Regions from separate parts of the Cupriavidus sp. H39 genome, predicted to be linked through region 2. Evidence: predicted binding sites of a transcription regulator. Region 2 holds the regulator's gene; each other region holds the start of a gene.
The links. Region 2 encodes sigma-54, which starts transcription at its own class of promoters, with help from an activator protein. Its sites were predicted from a motif close to TGGCANGNAANCTGCTTT; they were not measured.
Positions count from the first base shown of each region.

Region 1: a site for sigma-54 is predicted at 1,677-1,694, ahead of ACOCMH_RS07680 (GTP cyclohydrolase II). Genes of this name have one in related genera too.
Region 3: a site for sigma-54 is predicted at 1,984-2,001, ahead of ACOCMH_RS23805 (isopenicillin N synthase family dioxygenase). Genes of this name have one in related genera too.
Region 4: a site for sigma-54 is predicted at 2,250-2,267, ahead of ACOCMH_RS02365 (ATP-NAD kinase family protein). Genes of this name have one in related genera too.

Region 1 is NZ_CP189846.1:1,605,492-1,609,679, reverse strand. It holds gene ACOCMH_RS07685 (URC4/urg3 family protein) at 1-384, opposite strand, end outside; gene ACOCMH_RS07680 (GTP cyclohydrolase II) at 381-1,619, opposite strand; gene ACOCMH_RS07675 (acyltransferase family protein) at 1,887-3,011, opposite strand; gene ACOCMH_RS07670 (MFS transporter) at 3,321-4,188, opposite strand, start outside.
Region 2 is NZ_CP189848.1:675,993-680,180, forward strand. It holds gene hprK (HPr(Ser) kinase/phosphatase) at 1-247, opposite strand, end outside; gene ACOCMH_RS18590 (PTS sugar transporter subunit IIA) at 329-784, opposite strand; gene hpf (ribosome hibernation-promoting factor, HPF/YfiA family) at 1,137-1,487, opposite strand; gene ACOCMH_RS18600 (RNA polymerase factor sigma-54) at 1,536-3,014, opposite strand; gene lptB (LPS export ABC transporter ATP-binding protein) at 3,136-3,936, opposite strand; gene lptA (lipopolysaccharide transport periplasmic protein LptA) at 3,994-4,188, opposite strand, start outside.
Region 3 is NZ_CP189848.1:1,799,967-1,804,154, forward strand. It holds gene ACOCMH_RS23795 (ABC transporter ATP-binding protein) at 1-567, opposite strand, end outside; gene ACOCMH_RS23800 (ABC transporter substrate-binding protein) at 613-1,599, opposite strand; gene ACOCMH_RS23805 (isopenicillin N synthase family dioxygenase) at 2,216-3,214, shown strand; gene ACOCMH_RS23810 (PLP-dependent aminotransferase family protein) at 3,332-4,188, opposite strand, start outside.
Region 4 is NZ_CP189846.1:423,244-427,431, reverse strand. It holds gene ACOCMH_RS02370 (sigma-54-dependent Fis family transcriptional regulator) at 1-1,944, shown strand, start outside; gene ACOCMH_RS02365 (ATP-NAD kinase family protein) at 2,305-3,372, shown strand; gene ACOCMH_RS02360 (thiamine pyrophosphate-dependent dehydrogenase E1 component subunit alpha) at 3,447-4,188, shown strand, end outside.

The sequences.
Region 1 (4,188 bases), on a different replicon from region 2:
GATGCCGATGCGGGCGCGCTCCTCGCGGTGTTCGGGCCCGCTCAGCCCGGCGCGCTCGCACAGCACCTGCCAGCGGTCAGCGCGCTGGTCGGCGCCGCCGCCTTCAAAATGGCGCCAGCGGCTGTGATAGGGCACTTGCAGGTCCGGGTAGCGCTGCCGGATGGTGCTGGCGACGTAATCGGCAATCGCATGCACGCGGTCCGGATGCCAGGTAAAGAGTTCGGATGCGCCGCTGGCCACGTGTTCGGTGACCGCCGCGCAATGGGTGCGCACCGCCTCGGCGCACAGCAGCGCCGCAGCGGGATGCCCTGCCGGCACCGGGTTCAGCCAGCCGTTGCCATGGCGCTCGTTGCCGGCACTGCCGTCCTCGGGATACATCGTCATTCGTTCAACCCCCTGCCCTTTGCCAGGGCCAGTTCGTTGGCATCCGGCGGCGTGTAGTGCGTGAAGTAGCCGGCGGCCACCTTGGCGTCGATCTCGACACGGGCGTCGGCGGGGATCAAGGCCTCGGGGATCGCCACCTGCTCGACCACCTCGATGCCCTGCGCCACCAGCGCGCCATGCTTCATGTTGCTCATCGACGCCCAGCGGTCGATGCGGCGGATGCCCAGCCAATGGAACACATCCGGCATCAGCTCCTGGAAACGCATGTCCTGCACGCCCGCCACGCATTCGGTACGGGCAAAATAAGTCTCGGCACGGTCGCCGCCAACCTGGCGCTTGCGCGCGTTGTAGACCAGGAACTTGGTCACCTCGCCCAGCGCGCGGCCCTCCTTGCGGTTGTAGACCACCAGCCCGACACCGCCCTGCTGCGCCATCTCGATGCACACTTCGATGCCGTGTGCCAGATACGGCCGGCAGGTACAGATGTCTGACCCGAACACATCCGATCCGTTGCATTCATCGTGCACGCGGCAGGCCACGCGGGTCTCGGGCTGGCCCAGCTGGCTGACATCGCCGAAGAAGTACAGCGTCATGCCGCCGATCGGCGGCAAGAACACCTTCAGGTCCGGCCGCGTCACCAGTTCCGGGAACATGCCGCCAGTCTGCTCGAACAGGCTGCGGCGCAGCACGCTTTCCTTGATGCCGAAACGGGCCGCCATGCCGGGCAGGTACCACACCGGGTCGACTGCCGCCTTGGTCACCCGCACGTCGCCATTGGCATGCAACAGGTTGCCGTCAGGCTTGAGCCGGCCCGCGGCGATGGCCGAGACCAGCTCCGGCATATTGATGTGCGCACGGGTCACGGCGATGGTCGGGCGGATATCGACGCCGGCGGCGATGCGCTCGGCAAAGACGCTGGAAACCAGGTGCCCCCAGGGATCGAGCGAGACGATCTTGTCCGGATCGCCCCACTGTGGATGTGGGCCGATGGCTTCGGCGGGCGCGGTGTCGGTCAGGTCGGGGCGATGGTCGCGCTGCAGCGTACCGGACGCTACCGCGAGGGCCCGGTAGATGGCATACGCGCCGGCATGGGTGCCGATCACATTGCGCTGCGCCGGGTTGCCCAGGCTGGCGATGACCGGTCCACGCTGCGCGGCCGTCGGGGCGCCCCAGTGGATCGGCTCGGCCGGCTTGTCGCGGCGCGCATGCGAAGTCAGGACGATATGGTCGGACATGGCACCCTCGGTTCCCGATGGAATCCTGACCAGTCGGTCAGGTTTACGATTCCATACTAGGCAACCTTTGTGCCATCGCCCAATGCCCGTTTACGCCAGTGTTGCGCCAGTGTGTGTGGCGTCCAACGCAAGTACGTATGGCAGCCATGCACGGCCTTCGTGCCGGCGGCACCACGCTGGCGGCACGCATGCACCAGCCGCACGCCAGGCGCGGCCACGTACCGCGCGGACGATCTCGGTAGTGTCGCGCGGCGATGCTTGCAAGGGTTACATGGTTGGGCGGCTCGCGGACCCGGAGCCCGAGTTGCCTGCCGCATCCCCGCGCCCACCCAGCACCGCGCGCAGGATAGCGAGCGGCTGCGCGCTTTCCACATAGCGGTAGAACAAGGCGCCCGTCACATTGCTGAGCCCCCACGCCGCTGCCATGCCCAGTGCATTCAGCACCGGCTGGCCCGGTGCGAGATGCGACACCAGCGCATTGACCACCAGGCACACCGGGAAATGGACCAGGAACACGGAATAGGAAATCCGCCCGAGGTAGCCCACCACGCGCGCCCGGGGCCAGCGTTCCAGCCATTCGCCGCGGCGCGCCAGCGCCAGTAGCAGGGCGGTGGCCAGCGCTACGGCAATACGCAGCCGGAAGTCCAGCATCAGCGCGGCCAGCGCCACCGTGCCGATCAGCACCAGCGGCAGCAGCGGCCGCCCGGGCGCTGACGCCCAGTAGGCTAGCGTGCCCATGCCATAGGCGCCGAAGAAGTACACCGCCCAGATATCCCACGCGGCATCACGGTTGAACCAGAACAGCGAGGCCATGGCCACCAGGGCCACCAGCCCGATGCTGACGGCCACGCCGGCTGGCGCCCGGCCCCGGGCCACCGCGCGGGCGGCCCACAGCGTGCCCAGCAGCAGCGCGAACAATTGCAGGTCGATGGCCACGTACCAGACCCCGGCCGACAAGGCGTCAACGTCGAGGATGTTATGGAGCAGCGTCAGGTGCGCGAGGAACTGGCCCAGCGTCGGCGACGCGGGAATCGACTCGTGCGCCATCCAGTGCCGGGCCACCGCGGCACCGGCAATGCTCAGCAGGATCGCCGCGGCGAATGGCACCACCAGCTTCTGGTAGCGGCGCCACAACATCGCCAGCGGGTGCTGGCGCGTCTCCAGCCGTCCGTTGGGCGCCAGGCTGCGCGCCGCCAGGAAGCCGCTGATCACCAGGAACACCTGCACCGCGATGCGGGCGTAGTCATACAGCCAGTCCACCAGCCCTGGCGCCAACTGGTAAGCGGCGTCCGACATCGGTCCATAGAAGGCGAGGTGATGCAGGACGATCAGTTGCGAACTGACGGCTTTCAGGGCGTCGATGCACGGCAGGCGCGACGGGCGGGAGCTCATTGTTATAGGGACGGGGCAAAAGGCACGGAAGGCGCGATTCTACCCGTTGCGCCGCCACTCAATGTAGCGCAATACCTACATTTTGCAGATTGGTTACACAGTGGCCGCCCTTGTTGCGAGTTCGCCAGGCGGTGCACGGTCGTGCCGGGCGGGCTGTGGCGGATTATTGGCACAACGCCATAAGCGCTATCCACGCCTGGGCATGGGCCGGAGCCAGCCATCCCGCCAGCGCGACCGCGCACAGGGCGCTGAGGGCGATGAGGGCGAGCACCGTCAGCCATGCGCCCGGCCGCGGCATGCCGGGCCGCCTCATGCCCGTGCCGGCGCCAGGCCGGTGCGGACGATCTGGCGGTCGTCGATCGGAGAGTGCAGCGCCGCGGCCACCATGCCCAGCGCCATTGCGCCATACCAGACCAGGTCGTAGGAGCGCGTGAGTTCGAACACCAGCCCGCCCAGCCACACGCCAAGGAACGAGCCTAGCTGGTGGCCCAGGAACACGAAGCCGAACAGCGTGGAGAGATAGCGCACGCCGAACACCTGGGCAAGGATCCCGTTGGTCAGCGGCACCGTGCCGAGCCACAGGAACCCCATCGCCGCGCAAAAGCCATACAGCGTCGCCCGGCTCAGCGGCAGCAGCAGGAACAGCGCCATCGCCGCGGTGCGCGCGAGGTAGATGCCGGCGAGCAGGTATTTCTTGCTGTGGCGCCCGCCCACCAGCCCGCACACATAGACGCCAGCCACATTGGCCAGCGCGATGATGGCGAGCGCCGCCATGCCGTCGGCCGCACGCATGCCGCGATCCAGCAGATAGGCCGGCAAGTGGCTGGCGATGAAGGCGAGCTGGAAGCCGCATGCCAGAAAGCCCAGGTTGAGCAGCCAGAAGCCGGAATGGCCGAAGGCCTCGCGCACGGCGGCGCGCAATGGTTGGCCCCCGGCCGGACCCGCCGCGTCGTGGCCTGGGGGTGGCTCCGGCGCGCCCCGGTCCTGGAACGGCAGCCCTAGCGGTATCAGCGCCGCCAGCGCCTGCGCGCCCGGCACCAGCGCAAACTGCGCGATGCCGCCGACGGCGCCCGCCAGTCCCAGGGCACGGCTGCGCTCCGCTGCGCCGGTCATCCGGCTCAGCGCGCCGTAGACCACGCCGAAGGTGGTGCCGGACAGCGCAATGCCGATGCACAGT
Region 2 (4,188 bases):
TCTGGCGCTTGCGGGTCTCGTCGTCCAGCCGCTGGTAGTACGTGATCTCGGGTTTGCCAAGAACCTGGATCCGGTTCGGGTGGATCAGGTTGAGGTGGCCCACCAGGTCGGCGGCGGAGGTTGCTTCGCGGGCGAATTCCACGTCAAAGGCGCGGTCCGCGCCTTCCAGGCCGGCGACCCACGAGAGTTTGAGGTCGGCTGCGTTGTCGTCGAAGATAGACTGGGAGGTGACGCCGGTGAGTTCCATGCGGGTTGACTGGTAAGGCGGACTGCGAAGCGCGTGGCGCCTGCCCGGTCTGGTGCCGGCCCGCTCTGGGGAATCAGTGGATCAGGGATGCCATGCAATCAGCAGTTCGTGCACGGCATCGGGCGTGGGCAGGGTCGCCAGGCCCTCGCGCATGTCGCGATCCGACAGCAGTTGTGCGATCTCGGACAGGATTTCCAGGTGCTGCTGCGTGGCCTGTTCCGGCACCAGCAGGAAGATCAGCAGCGAAACCGGCTTGCCGTCCGGCGATTCGAACGGAATCGGCTCGGCCAGGCGCATGAAGGCGGCCAGGGGCTGCTTGAGGCCCTTGATGCGCCCGTGCGGAATCGCCACGCCGGCGCCGAGTCCGGTCGAGCCCAGCGACTCGCGCGCGAACAGGTTATCGGTCACGATGGCGCGCGCCACGCCATGATTGTTCTCGAAGAGGAGCCCGGCCTGCTCGAACACACGCTTCTTGCTGGTGACGCTGACGTCGAGGGTGATGTTGCCGGGTGGCAGCAATTTGGCCAAACGATTCATGGGCGATGCGCAGGATTTCAGTTAGCGGGCGGACCGTTCCGCCGGGCAGCGGCTGGCTCCCTGGCCGCTGCCGGCGCGGCTGGGAGGCGTCCGGCCCATTATAGAGCAGCGGTTAGGCTCGCATTGTGCAGCGCAGCGGGAGCAGGCGCGGCCACGATTTTCTCTCTCTCTTTGTATGGCGCAGCATACACCTTGACGCTGCGCTTGCGAACACCTCGGGTTCCTATGCGTGACAGGGTTGGCTCCGCTGCCACAGCCGAGCCGGCGCCCGGGCGCAAAAAAGCCGCGCTTCGCGGCGCGGCTTGCCTGTGGAATCCTGGTTCAGCAGCCCGTTTCGGGCTGCCGGGCACGGTTACTGCTGCATTTGCGCGGCGGCCATCTGGTACTTGACCGCTTCGCGGTCGTGGCCTTGCACGCGATCCTTGTAGCGGATCACCTGACGGTCCAGCTTGTCGACGAGTGCGTCGATCGCCGCATACAGGTCTTCGTGATGCGCCTCGACAAAGATGTCCTTGCCCTTTAGATGCAGATTGATTTCCGCGTACTGGCGCCGGTCCTTTTCCTTGTGATTGTCGACAGAGAGCAGCACGCTAACGCCAATGACTTGATCGAAATGCCTGACGATTCGCTCCAGCTTCGTTTCCACGTACTCACGCAGAGGGGGCGTGATGTCCAGGTGGTGTCCACTGATCTTGAAGTTCATAGCGCTTCTCCTTCTGAAAGAGCCTCACCAGGCAGGCGGTGGGCTCGGCTACAAAGACTTGCGGAGATTCACTGCGGGGATCTTGAGGGCTTCGCGATATTTGGCAACGGTGCGTCGTGCGACAACGAAGCCTTGCTCACCCAGCAGTTCGGCGATGCGACTGTCGGAAAGGGGATTCCTCGGGTCTTCGGCTCCTATCAGTTGCTTGATCAAGGCGCGGATGGCCGTTGATGAAGCCGCGCCACCGGTTTCGGTGGACACGTGGCTACCGAAGAAGTACTTCAATTCGAAAGTACCCATCGGCGTAGCCATGTATTTATTGGTCGTCACCCGGGAGATGGTTGACTCATGTAAACCCAGTGTATCGGCAATCTCCCGCAAAACCAAGGGGCGCATGGCGATTTCACCGTGGGTGAAAAAGTTCTTTTGACGCTCGACAATGGCCTGCGAGACACGCAGGATGGTGTCGAACCTTTGCTGGATGTTCTTGATCAGCCAGCGCGCCTCCTGCAGCTTCTGCTGCAGCCCCGCGGTGCCGGTTTCGCCCTTGGCGCCGCGCAGGATCTGCGCGTACATATCGTTGATGCGCAGCCTCGGCATCACATCGGGATTGAGCTGCGCGATCCAGCCGCCGCTGCCTTTGCGCACGAACACGTCGGGCACCACGAAATCGGCTTCGGGGCGGCTGTAAGCGTGGCCCGGGTAAGGGGCCAGCGAGCGGATCAGGTCGTGCGCGGCCTTCAGTGCGACTTCATCGACCTGCAGTGCCTTCTTCAGCCGCGTGTAGTCGCGTACCGCAAGCAGTTCCAGGTGATGGGTAACGATGGTCAGCGCCAGTTCGCGTTGCGGGTGGGTCAGGCGGCGCAATTGCAGCGCCAGGCATTCGGCGGCATTGCGCGCGCCCACGCCGGGCGGATCGAAGCTCTGCAGCAGCGTCAGGATGGCGTGGACTTCGTCGGGGTCGAACTCGAGCTCTTCGGGCAGTTCCGCGCAGATCTCTTCGAGCGAGGCGCTCAGGTAGCCATCGTCATCGAGGGATTCGATCAGGAAGATGGCGAGACCCTTGTCGCGCGCCGAGATCTTCAGCGGCGTCAGCTGCTCCATCAGGTATTCGCGCAGCGTGGGCTCGGCATCGCGCAGCTGCATCGGCGTCTTTTCGTCCTCGTCGCCTTGCGGGCGCCGGGCGAAGTCGTCCAGGCTCCAGTCGCCGTTGCTGTAGTCGTCACCGCTGCTGTTGTCGCCGTAGCTGTCATCGGCGGCGCCGTCGGCGCGCGCGTCGCCATTGCCCTGGGGCTCGGCCGGGGCGGGCGCGGGGGCGCTCTGTAAGTTGACCGAGCCATCGGCCGCCACGCGCAGCGGGCTTTCGATCCAGTCGTTCTCCCGTTCAAGCAGCGGGTTTTCTGTCAGCGCCTGTTCGACTTCCTGCTGCAGTTCGAGCGTGGAAAGCTGCAGCAGCCGGATCGACTGTTGCAGCTGCGGAGTCAGTGCCAGGTGCTGGGAGAGGCGAAGCTGTAGCGACGGTTTCATGCGACCTATTTTATGCGCATCTTTCCGATGTTGGAACGGAAATTGCTATCGCTGATGCGCCGTGATCGCCGCTGGCTCTCTGCCGTGCCGCCATGGCCGCCCGCACGGGGCGGCCGCCTTGTCACATGCGGAAGTTCTCGCCCAGGTAGACGCGCCGCACGGCGTCATTGGCAATGATGTCTTCCGGCTGGCCCGAAGCCAGCACCGTGCCTTCGCTGATGATGTAGGCGTGATCGCAGATGCCGAGCGTCTCGCGCACGTTGTGGTCGGTGATCAGCACGCCGATATTGCGCGCCTTGAGGAAGCTGACGATGCGCTGGATCTCGCCCACGGCAATCGGGTCCACGCCGGCGAAGGGTTCGTCCAGCAGGATAAAGCGCGGCGATGACGCCAGTGCGCGCGCGATTTCCACGCGGCGGCGCTCGCCGCCGGACAGCGACAGTGCCGGGTTGTTGCGCAGGTGGGCGATCTGCAGGTCGTCGAGCAGGGAATCCAGGCGGCGCTCGATCTCGGCCTTGGCCAGCGGCTTGCCCTGGTCCTGCTGCAGCTCCAGCACCGCGCGGATATTTTCCTCGACATTGAGCTTGCGGAACACCGAGGCTTCCTGCGGCAGGTACGACAGCCCCATGCGCGCGCGCTCGTGGATCGGCAGGCCGCTGATGTGGTCGCCGTCGAGCACGATGTCGCCTTCGTCCAGGGCCACCAGGCCGACGATCATGTAGAACGACGTGGTCTTGCCGGCGCCGTTGGGGCCGAGCAGGCCGACCACCTCGCCGCTCTTCACGTCGAGCGAGACGTCCTTGACAACCGTGCGCGAGCCATAGCGCTTCTTCAGGTGGCGCACGACCAGCGTGCTGCCGCCGGGCAGGACGGCGTTGGCTGCGACGGAAGGCTTCTCGGCGAGGGTGGCGTTATCGGTCATGGGTACGGTCAGGCGTTCAGGCGTGGCAGTCGCCGGCGCGCGGGCCGGCGACTGGCGTCAGGGTTTGTTGGCGGGCGCGGGCGCGGGCTTCAGGTCCAGCGGCGAGCCGCCGCCGCCCGCGGTGCCGGACTTCTGGTCCTGGCGCGGCGACAGCACCGCGCGCACCCGGCCGGACGGATTGGCTGCCGCGGCATCGCCGCTGCCGCCGCCGGCGGCGGTGTAGAGTTCCTTGCGGCTGTCGTAGGTCAGCAC
Region 3 (4,188 bases), 1.1 Mb from region 2:
CAGCAGGTCGGGATGCACGGCCAGGGCACGCGCGATCGACACGCGCATCTGCATGCCGCCGGACAACTCGCGCGGGTACGCTTTGCCGAAGTGACCAAGGCCGACGAGCGCGAGGGCGCGCCGGACGCGCTCGTCGGCCTCCGCGCGCGGCATGCGGGCCAGGTCGAGCGGCAGGCGCGCGTTGTCCGCCACGCTCGCCCATGGCATCAACGTTGCCTCCTGGAATACCATCGCGAGCGTTCGCCCTGGCGTGCCGATACCCGCGGCGAGCGCAGGACCGCCCCACCAGCGCACGTGGCCGGCCGACGGTTGTTCCAGTCCGGCAAACAGCTTGAGCAGCGTGCTCTTGCCACAGCCGGACGGCCCGAGCAGCGAGACGAACTCGCCCGGCTGGATGGCCAGCCTGACCCGCTCGAGGGCCACGGTGCCGTTCGGATACGTCTTCTCGACCTGGTTGGCGAACAACGCCTGGGCATCGGCGGCACGCGCGCCATCCAGCGGAAGCGGGCTGCCACCCGCTGGCGGGACGGCAGCAACGCGGCTGCTGCTACGAAAGACGAGCGACATGGCGGCCTCCCCAATAGAACACGGATTCGGCATGCGATGCGGTCTTCATGGCATCACCTTCAGGTCCTTGACGAACTGCGTGGTGTAGGCACGCTTCCAGTCCAGATCGGCCTTGAGCAGACCGACCTCGACCATGAAATCACGCGTCTTGCGCCAGCGCGCGTCGGTCATCACGCCAATGCCTTGCGTGGCGGCGTCCCCACCGGTGATCATGCGGAACTGCTTGAGCTTGTCCAGGCCATAGGCGAGCTGGTCGTCCTTCATGTTCGGGTTGTCACGCTTGATGAGCGCGTTGGCGGGCGCGGGGTCGGCCAGGTAGCTCTTCCAGCCCTCCATCGAGGCACGCACGAAACGGGCGATCAGATCCGGCTTTTCCCTGACGGTCTTGTCCATCGTCACGATGGTGGTGCCGTAGGGCGGGTAGCCATCATCGGCAAACAGGAAGAAGCGCGCCTTCACGCCTGCCTTGTCGGCGCTGAACAGCTCCGACGACGCGTAGGCCTGCTGCGCGGCATTGGGGTCGGCAAAGAACGGCTGCAGATTGAACGTGTAGACGCGCGACTGAGATTCATCGAGCTTGTATTTGCCCCGCAGCCACGGCCACCAGGTCGTGCGTCCAGAGGTGGAGACCAGGATGGTGCGCGTCTTCAGGTCCGCAAGGCTCTTCACGTCTTCATGCGTCATCATGCCTTGGGGATCGGTCTGCATTGAGGCGCCTACCGTGGTGACAGGCACACCCTGCTCGACGCTCTTGAGCACCTGCAGGTCATAGCCCATGAGAAAGTCTGCCTGGCCGCTGCTCAGGATCTGCATGCCGTTGACTTGTGGCCCGCCCATGCGGATCTGCACATCGAGGCCGTATTTCTTGTAGAGGCCGGTGGCAACGGCCTGGTAGAAGCCGCCATGTTCGGCCTGGGCGTACCAGGAGGTGAGGAAAACGACCTTGTCGAGTGCCAAGGCGCTGGCGGACCAGCAGGTGGCGGCAATGGCTGCCAACCCGAGCAGGCGGCGGAGCAAGAGGCGAGGTGTCATGGCGGGGCGCGGTTTGAGCTGTCGTTCAACACGCCTGCGTCCGAGCCGTCATGAGAGCCAAGCGGTTCAATGGATGCCGGGCATGCGTCATGAAGGCACGGCCTCGGTCCGAACTACCGGACACACAGGCGCGGCTTTCAAGAGCAATTTCCGGCTGTTCGCGCTGGTGATCCGGGAGCCGTTCGGCTCCTGGCGCGACAGTGAACGCTTCTACTCTTGCTCGTACTTCAGCAACTTCCATGCCATTCGCGGCGGCATATATGGGTGCCGTGCCCTTCGTGCCGACACGCCATCGGTGTGCATGTCCCGCCCGTTGCGGGTGCAGCGGGATTAAAGCTGGTGCGTCCACCGGGTAATTAGCCCTCACCTGAGGACCTCACTGCCTGGCGTGAACTTTGCACTGTTGCTGGCGAGAGTAGAAGCGTTCACCAGTCGCGGAGGTTGTGCCGGCTGGCCGGGAATTGCTCTTGAAGTCGGAACTGGTCGAGCCGCGACGGCTTGGCTTGCTTGCCGTTGGAGCTTCAAGACTGCTGCCCGGATCGCTTGCTCGAGCTTCCGCGCGTTGCCTGTTGCTCCCGGTCCGACACCCATCGACCTTCTTTCGCACGGAGCACATATGATTACGCTGACGGCCTCTCCTTACTCCCTGACCGAACTCGACAAGGAAGCCTGCATGGGCGGGCAGGGTTCGGAGACCCAGGCGCGTGAGGTCCGCCGTATCGACCTGTCCGACTTCGAGGCGCGCCGCACGCAGATCACTGAAGCGCTGTGGGCAGCCGCCACCGATGTCGGTTTCTTCCAGCTCGTCAACCACGGCATCGACCTGGCGCAGGTCCAGGGAGCGTTCGAGATGGCGCGGCGCTTCTTCGCCCTGCCGGAAGCCGTCAAAGCGCAGTACCCCTTGCAGCGGGCACTGAACAGCGGCTGGGAGAGCAAGGCACAGGTGCGCCCGTCCACGCGCACACACGACCAGAAGGAGTCGTACCAGATCACGCTGCCGCACATGGCGCCGCTGTGGCCGACCGAAAACGAGTTGCCGGCTTTTCGCGCCGTCATGCTGGCGTTCGAGGCGCAATGCTGGCAGGTCGGCATGCGCGTGCTGTCTTGCTTCGCCGAGAAGCTCGGCTTCGCTCGCGACTTCTTCACCCGCGCGCACGACCCGTCCCGATCCACCTACCAGAGCACGCTGCGCCTGCTGCACTACTTCCCAAGCGACCCCTCGGTGCCCTCCGGACTGTGGCGCGCTGGCGCACATACGGATTTCGACTGCCTGACGCTGCTATTCCAGCGCGCGGGCCAGGGCGGCCTGCAACTGTGTCCGGGCAAGGAGATGGAGGGCCAGGAATGGACCAGCATCGAGCCGGCGGATGACATCATCACCTGCAATATTGGGGACATGCTGATGCGCTGGAGCGATGACCGGTTGCCCTCCAATTTCCACCGCGTGCGCAACCCACAGCCGCACGAATACCAGGGCTCGCGCTACAGTCTGGCGTTCTTTTGCCAGGCCAACCGCGACGTGATGATCGAAAGCCCGTCCGGCAAGTACGCGCCGATCAGCGCGGAGGATTATCTGCGCCAGCGGGTATCCGCCAACTTCGAGCCGACGATGTAAGGATCCGGGCAGCCCCAATGCTTGGAGGCGGCGCCGGCCAGGGACATGCATTGGCAATGCGTCATTTCCCTGGGCACCGCCAAACGGCTGCACATCGAGCACTTGTCGTCGGCCATATCATTCTGGCCGACAAGCCGTGAGAAGCCTTGCCAATAGGGTGAGTCCTTCCGTCAGATCCTCGAAGGAAGGTCCACCAAGACAAAGACGGATTCCGCCCCTCTGATCATCGCCGTCGACCATCACGGCGTCTGGTGGCGTCACCCTGATGCCCAAGGAGGCAGCGGCTGTCGCGAAACGATTGGCGGCGTCGCGCGGCATCGGTAGCCACACGTGATAGGCATCGGGATGCGAGACAAGTGCGCTGGTGCCGAGTAGCGAGACGGCCAGGTCCGATCTGCGTCGCGCCTCATGAAGCAGATCCTGCTGGATCGGCTCAACCACGCCGCTGGATAACCATTCTTCCACTACGGCACAGGATAATGGCGAGGGGGCCATGGGTAAATCTTGCAGGACTTCTTCGGCAGCCGCGTTCATTCCAGCCGGTAGCGCGAGCATGCCGACTCTCAATCCGGGGCCGAGGGACTTCGACAGTCCATTGACGTGGAACACGATCTCGGGCGCCAAGGTCGCGAGTGCAGGGGCAGAGGAGGGGCTCAGCGCATAGACGCCGTCCTCGATGATCCAGGCACCCGCCTGCCGGCAGATATCGACGATTGCCTGCCTTCGCGCAGTTCCCATCGTGGCAGTCGTCGGGTTATGGAGCGTCGGTGTGAGATAGACGGCCCGGTTCCCGGGCGAAGCGATGCCATCGAGGGCGCTGGCAAGCGTTTCCGGCACCATCCCTTCCGCATCGATATCGATGCCCAGCATCCGATAACCTTTGCGCCGGGCCAGCGCGATGGCACCGGAATAGGTGATCCGTTCTGTCAGGATCACCCCTTGCGGGCCACAGGCAAGCTCGAAGGCCAGGGAAA
Region 4 (4,188 bases), on a different replicon from region 2:
TTGCTCGCGGACCGCATCGCGCATGACGCGATCATCCAGAACTCGTGGCGGCGCTGCGTGCACCAGTACGGGCTCGATCCCTCGCGCATGCAGGAGGCGCGCATCCTGCCGCAGACCCGCCTGCGCGAACACCAGGAACGCATCGACGACTTCGCCCGCATCGCGCGCCACGGCCTGCAGAGCCTGCACGCCCAGGTGGCGGCGCTGGGCTATGTGGTGCTGCTGACCGATGCGCAGGGCGTGACGGTCGACTATATCGGCGATACCCACAGCGATGCCGCGCTGCGGCACGCCGGCCTCTATCTCGGCGCGGAATGGAGCGAGAGCGGCGCGGGTACCTGCGCGGTCGGCACCGCGCTGGTCACCGGGCAGGCGCTGACCGTGCACCAGGCTGACCATTTCGATGCCACCCATATCCCGCTGACCTGCACCGCCGCGCCGCTGTTCGACACGCACGGCAACCTGCACGCCATCCTCGACATCTCGGCGCTGGTCTCGCCGCAAGCCAAGGACAGCCAGGGCCTGGCGCTGCAGATGGTGCGCATTTACGCCGCGCATATCGAGAACGCTAACTTCCTGCGCGCGCACCGGCGCGACTGGATCCTGAAGCTGAACGTCGCGCCCGAGTTCGTCGACGTCAATCCGGAATACCTGCTGGCGCTCGACGATGCCGGCCGTATCGTCGGCCATAACCATCGTGCCCGCCTGATGCTGGAGACCGAACTGGGCGGCATGCCGGGCGCCACCGTGCTCGGCCAGCCGTTCGAGGCGTTGTTCGCCGCGCGCCTCGAAGACCTGGGCCGCTATGTCTACTCGCGCCCCAGCGAGCAGCGCCTGGTGGCGCTCAACCGCAGCGGCGGCCTGCTGTACCTGAGCGTGATGCCGCCCGCGCTGGGCTGGCAAGCGCCCGCGGCGCAGGCGCCGGTTGCGATGCCGGCACCGCTGGCGGCGCTCAGTGGCGGCGATGCCGCGCTGGCGCAACAGCTGGAGCGCGCCGCGCGCCTGGTCGATTCACCGATCCACCTGCTGATCCACGGCGAAACCGGCAGCGGCAAGGAATTTTTCGCCAAGGCCCTGCACCAGGCCAGCGCGCGCCGCGCCGGGCCTTTCGTTGCGGTGAACTGCGCGGCGATTCCCGAGACGCTGATCGAGAGCGAGCTGTTCGGCCACCTGCCCAACAGCTTCTCCGGCGCCGGCTCGCGCGGCAAGCGCGGGCTGATCCAGGAGGCCGACGGCGGCACGCTGTTCCTCGATGAAATCGGCGACATGCCGCGCGAGCTGCAGTCGCGGCTGCTGCGCGTGCTGGCCGAGGGCGAGGTGCTGCCGGTGGGCGCTGCGCGGCCCGTACCGGTGCGGCTGCGCGTGATCTCGGCCACGCACCATCGCCTCGAGCAGCTGGTGACCGAGGGCCGCTTCCGCGAGGATCTCTACTACCGGCTGAACGGTGCGCGCTTCGAGCTGCCGCCGCTGCGCGCCCGCACCGACCTGGACTGGCTGGTGCGCAAGCTGCTGCAGGAAGGCGCGGGCGAGCCGGTGACGCTGTCGCCGGCGGCGAGCGAGCGGCTGCGCCGCCACCGCTGGCCGGGCAACCTGCGCGAGCTGCGCAATGTGCTGGAGTACGCGCGCGCGGTCTGCAGCGGCGGCTATATCGACGTGCATGACCTGCCCGACGCGGTGGCCGGCACCGCCATCCCGGCTGCTGCCGCCCCGGCCGCGGTGGCCGCCCCGGCCGTACCCGCCGCGAACCACGATACCGCCGCCCCGTTCGATCCGCACCAGCTGCCCCCCGAGGGCATGCTGCTGATGCAGTACCTGCGCGCGTCGGGCTGGAACCTGAGCGCGGTCGCGCGCCAGATCGGCATCAGCCGCATGACGCTGTACCGGCGCATGGAGCGCTATGGCATCCAGTCGCCTAACCGGCGCGACGGCGACGCGCAGTCGTAGCGCCACGCAGCCTGCAGCAGGCCGGCAGAGCCAGCGCTTGGGCCGACCGTACCCGTTTCTGCGAAGGTGCCGGGCACTCTCGCATCTCGCTGTTTCGAGCCGCGTCGGCTTCGCCCGCGTGCGAAGACACCGGTCATGAGACGTTACGCGTGTCCAGCCCGTACACCTGTACTGTGACACCTGTCTCGCCATGGCGGCCGCTCTGGCCGTTCTTTTGGCGCAAGCGGTAGCGGTTCTTGCGGGTTATCCCTGAAGTCCGGGCCACGCAATGCCCGATTTCGGCCATCGCGATGCTGTCCGGCCACTGGCACACCCATTGCAATAAGCCTGTCACGACAATGACAACACAGGAGACAGGCAATGGGGCAGCCAAGGTCCGCCGACGCGCCGCTGGTCGGCATCATCGCCAATCCGATCTCGGCGCGCGACATCCGCCGCGTGATCGCCAACGCCAACAGCCTGCAGCTGTCCGACCGCGTCAATATCGTGCTGCGCCTGCTCGCCGCGCTGTCGTCCTGCGGCGTGCGGCGCGTGCTGATGATGCCCGACCGCGAAGGGCTGCGGGTCATGCTGGCGCGGCACCTGGCACGCCGGCAGGGACCGGATGCCGGCTTGCCCGAGGTCGACTATGTCGACATGCCGGTGGCCTCGCGCGTCGACGACACGCTGCATGCCGCGCGCTGCATGGCCGATGCGGGCGTGGCCGCCATCATCGTGCTGGGCGGCGATGGCACCCACCGCGCGGTGGTGCGCGAGTGCGGCGCGGTGCCGATCGCCGGCCTGTCGACCGGCACCAACAATGCCTACCCCGAGATGCGCGAGCCCACCATCACCGGGCTGGCCACCGGCCTCTATGCCACCGGCCGCATTCCCGCCAGCCAGGCGCTGGCCTCGAACAAGCGCCTGGACATCGTCATCCGCGACGGCAACGGCGGCTTTCGCCGCGACATCGCGCTGGTCGATGCGGTGATCTCGCATGAACACTTCATCGGCGCGCGCGCGCTGTGGAAGACCGACACGCTGGCCGCGGTCTACGTGTCCTTTGCCGACCCCGAGGCGATCGGACTGTCGTCCATCGCCGGCTTGCTGGAGCCGGTGGGACGGCGGGAAGCCGGCGGCCTCGCGATCGAACTGGCCGCGCCGGGCGCGGGCGAATTCGACCTGCGCGCGCCGATCGCGCCGGGCCTGATGTGCACCGTGCCGGTGGCCGGCTGGCAGCGGCTTCAGCATGGCCGACCCCATCGCGTGCGCCAGCGCAGCGGCATCGTCGCGCTCGACGGCGAGCGCGAGCTGACCTTCGGCCCGGACGACGAAGTCACTGTCACGCTGCACGACCACGCCTTCCGCAGTATCGACGTCGCTGCCTGCATGCGCCACGCGGCGCGCCAACAGCTGATGCGCAGCGCGCCGCAACACGTCTTTGCCTGATCCCGCGCGGGCCTCGGCCCGCAACATGCCCCGCTTTTCTTGAAGTGCAACACCTGAAAACGAAGGAGACAGACATGACAGCCAGAGCTTCGCAAGACCCGGCGCAACCTCGCGGCGCGTTGCCGCTCGACAAGGAGACGCTGCTGACGGTGTACCGCCGGATGCGCACCATCCGCGATTTCGAGGAACGCCTGCACGTGGACTTCGCGCGCGGCGACATCCCCGGCTTCGTCCACCTGTACGCGGGCGAGGAAGCCGCGGGCGTCGGCATCCTGCACCACCTGCACGACGGCGACCGCATCGCCAGCACGCACCGCGGCCATGGCCACTGCATTGCCAAGGGTGTCGACCCGGTGGCGATGATGAAGGAGATCTACGGCAAGAAGGGCGGTTCGTGCAACGGCAAGGGCGGCTCGATGCATATCGCCGACCTGTCCAAGGGCATGATGGGCGCCAACGGCATCCTCGGCGCGGGCGCGCCGCTGATCTGCGGCGCCGCGCTGGCGGCCAAGTTCCGCGGCAAGGGCGAGGTCGGCATTACCTTCTGCGGCGACGGCGCCTCCAACCAGGGCACCTTCCTCGAAAGCCTGAACCTGGCGGCCGTATGGAACCTGCCGGTGATCTTCGTCATCGAGAACAACGGCTACGCCGAATCGACCTCGCGCGACTATGGCACCGCGGTGGACAGCTACGTCGACCGCGCCGCCGGCTTCGGCATCCCGGGCGTGACGGTCGATGGCACCGATTTCTTTGCCGTGCACGAGGCCGCCGGCGAAGTCATCCGCCGCGCGCGCGAGGGTGGCGGGCCGTCGCTGC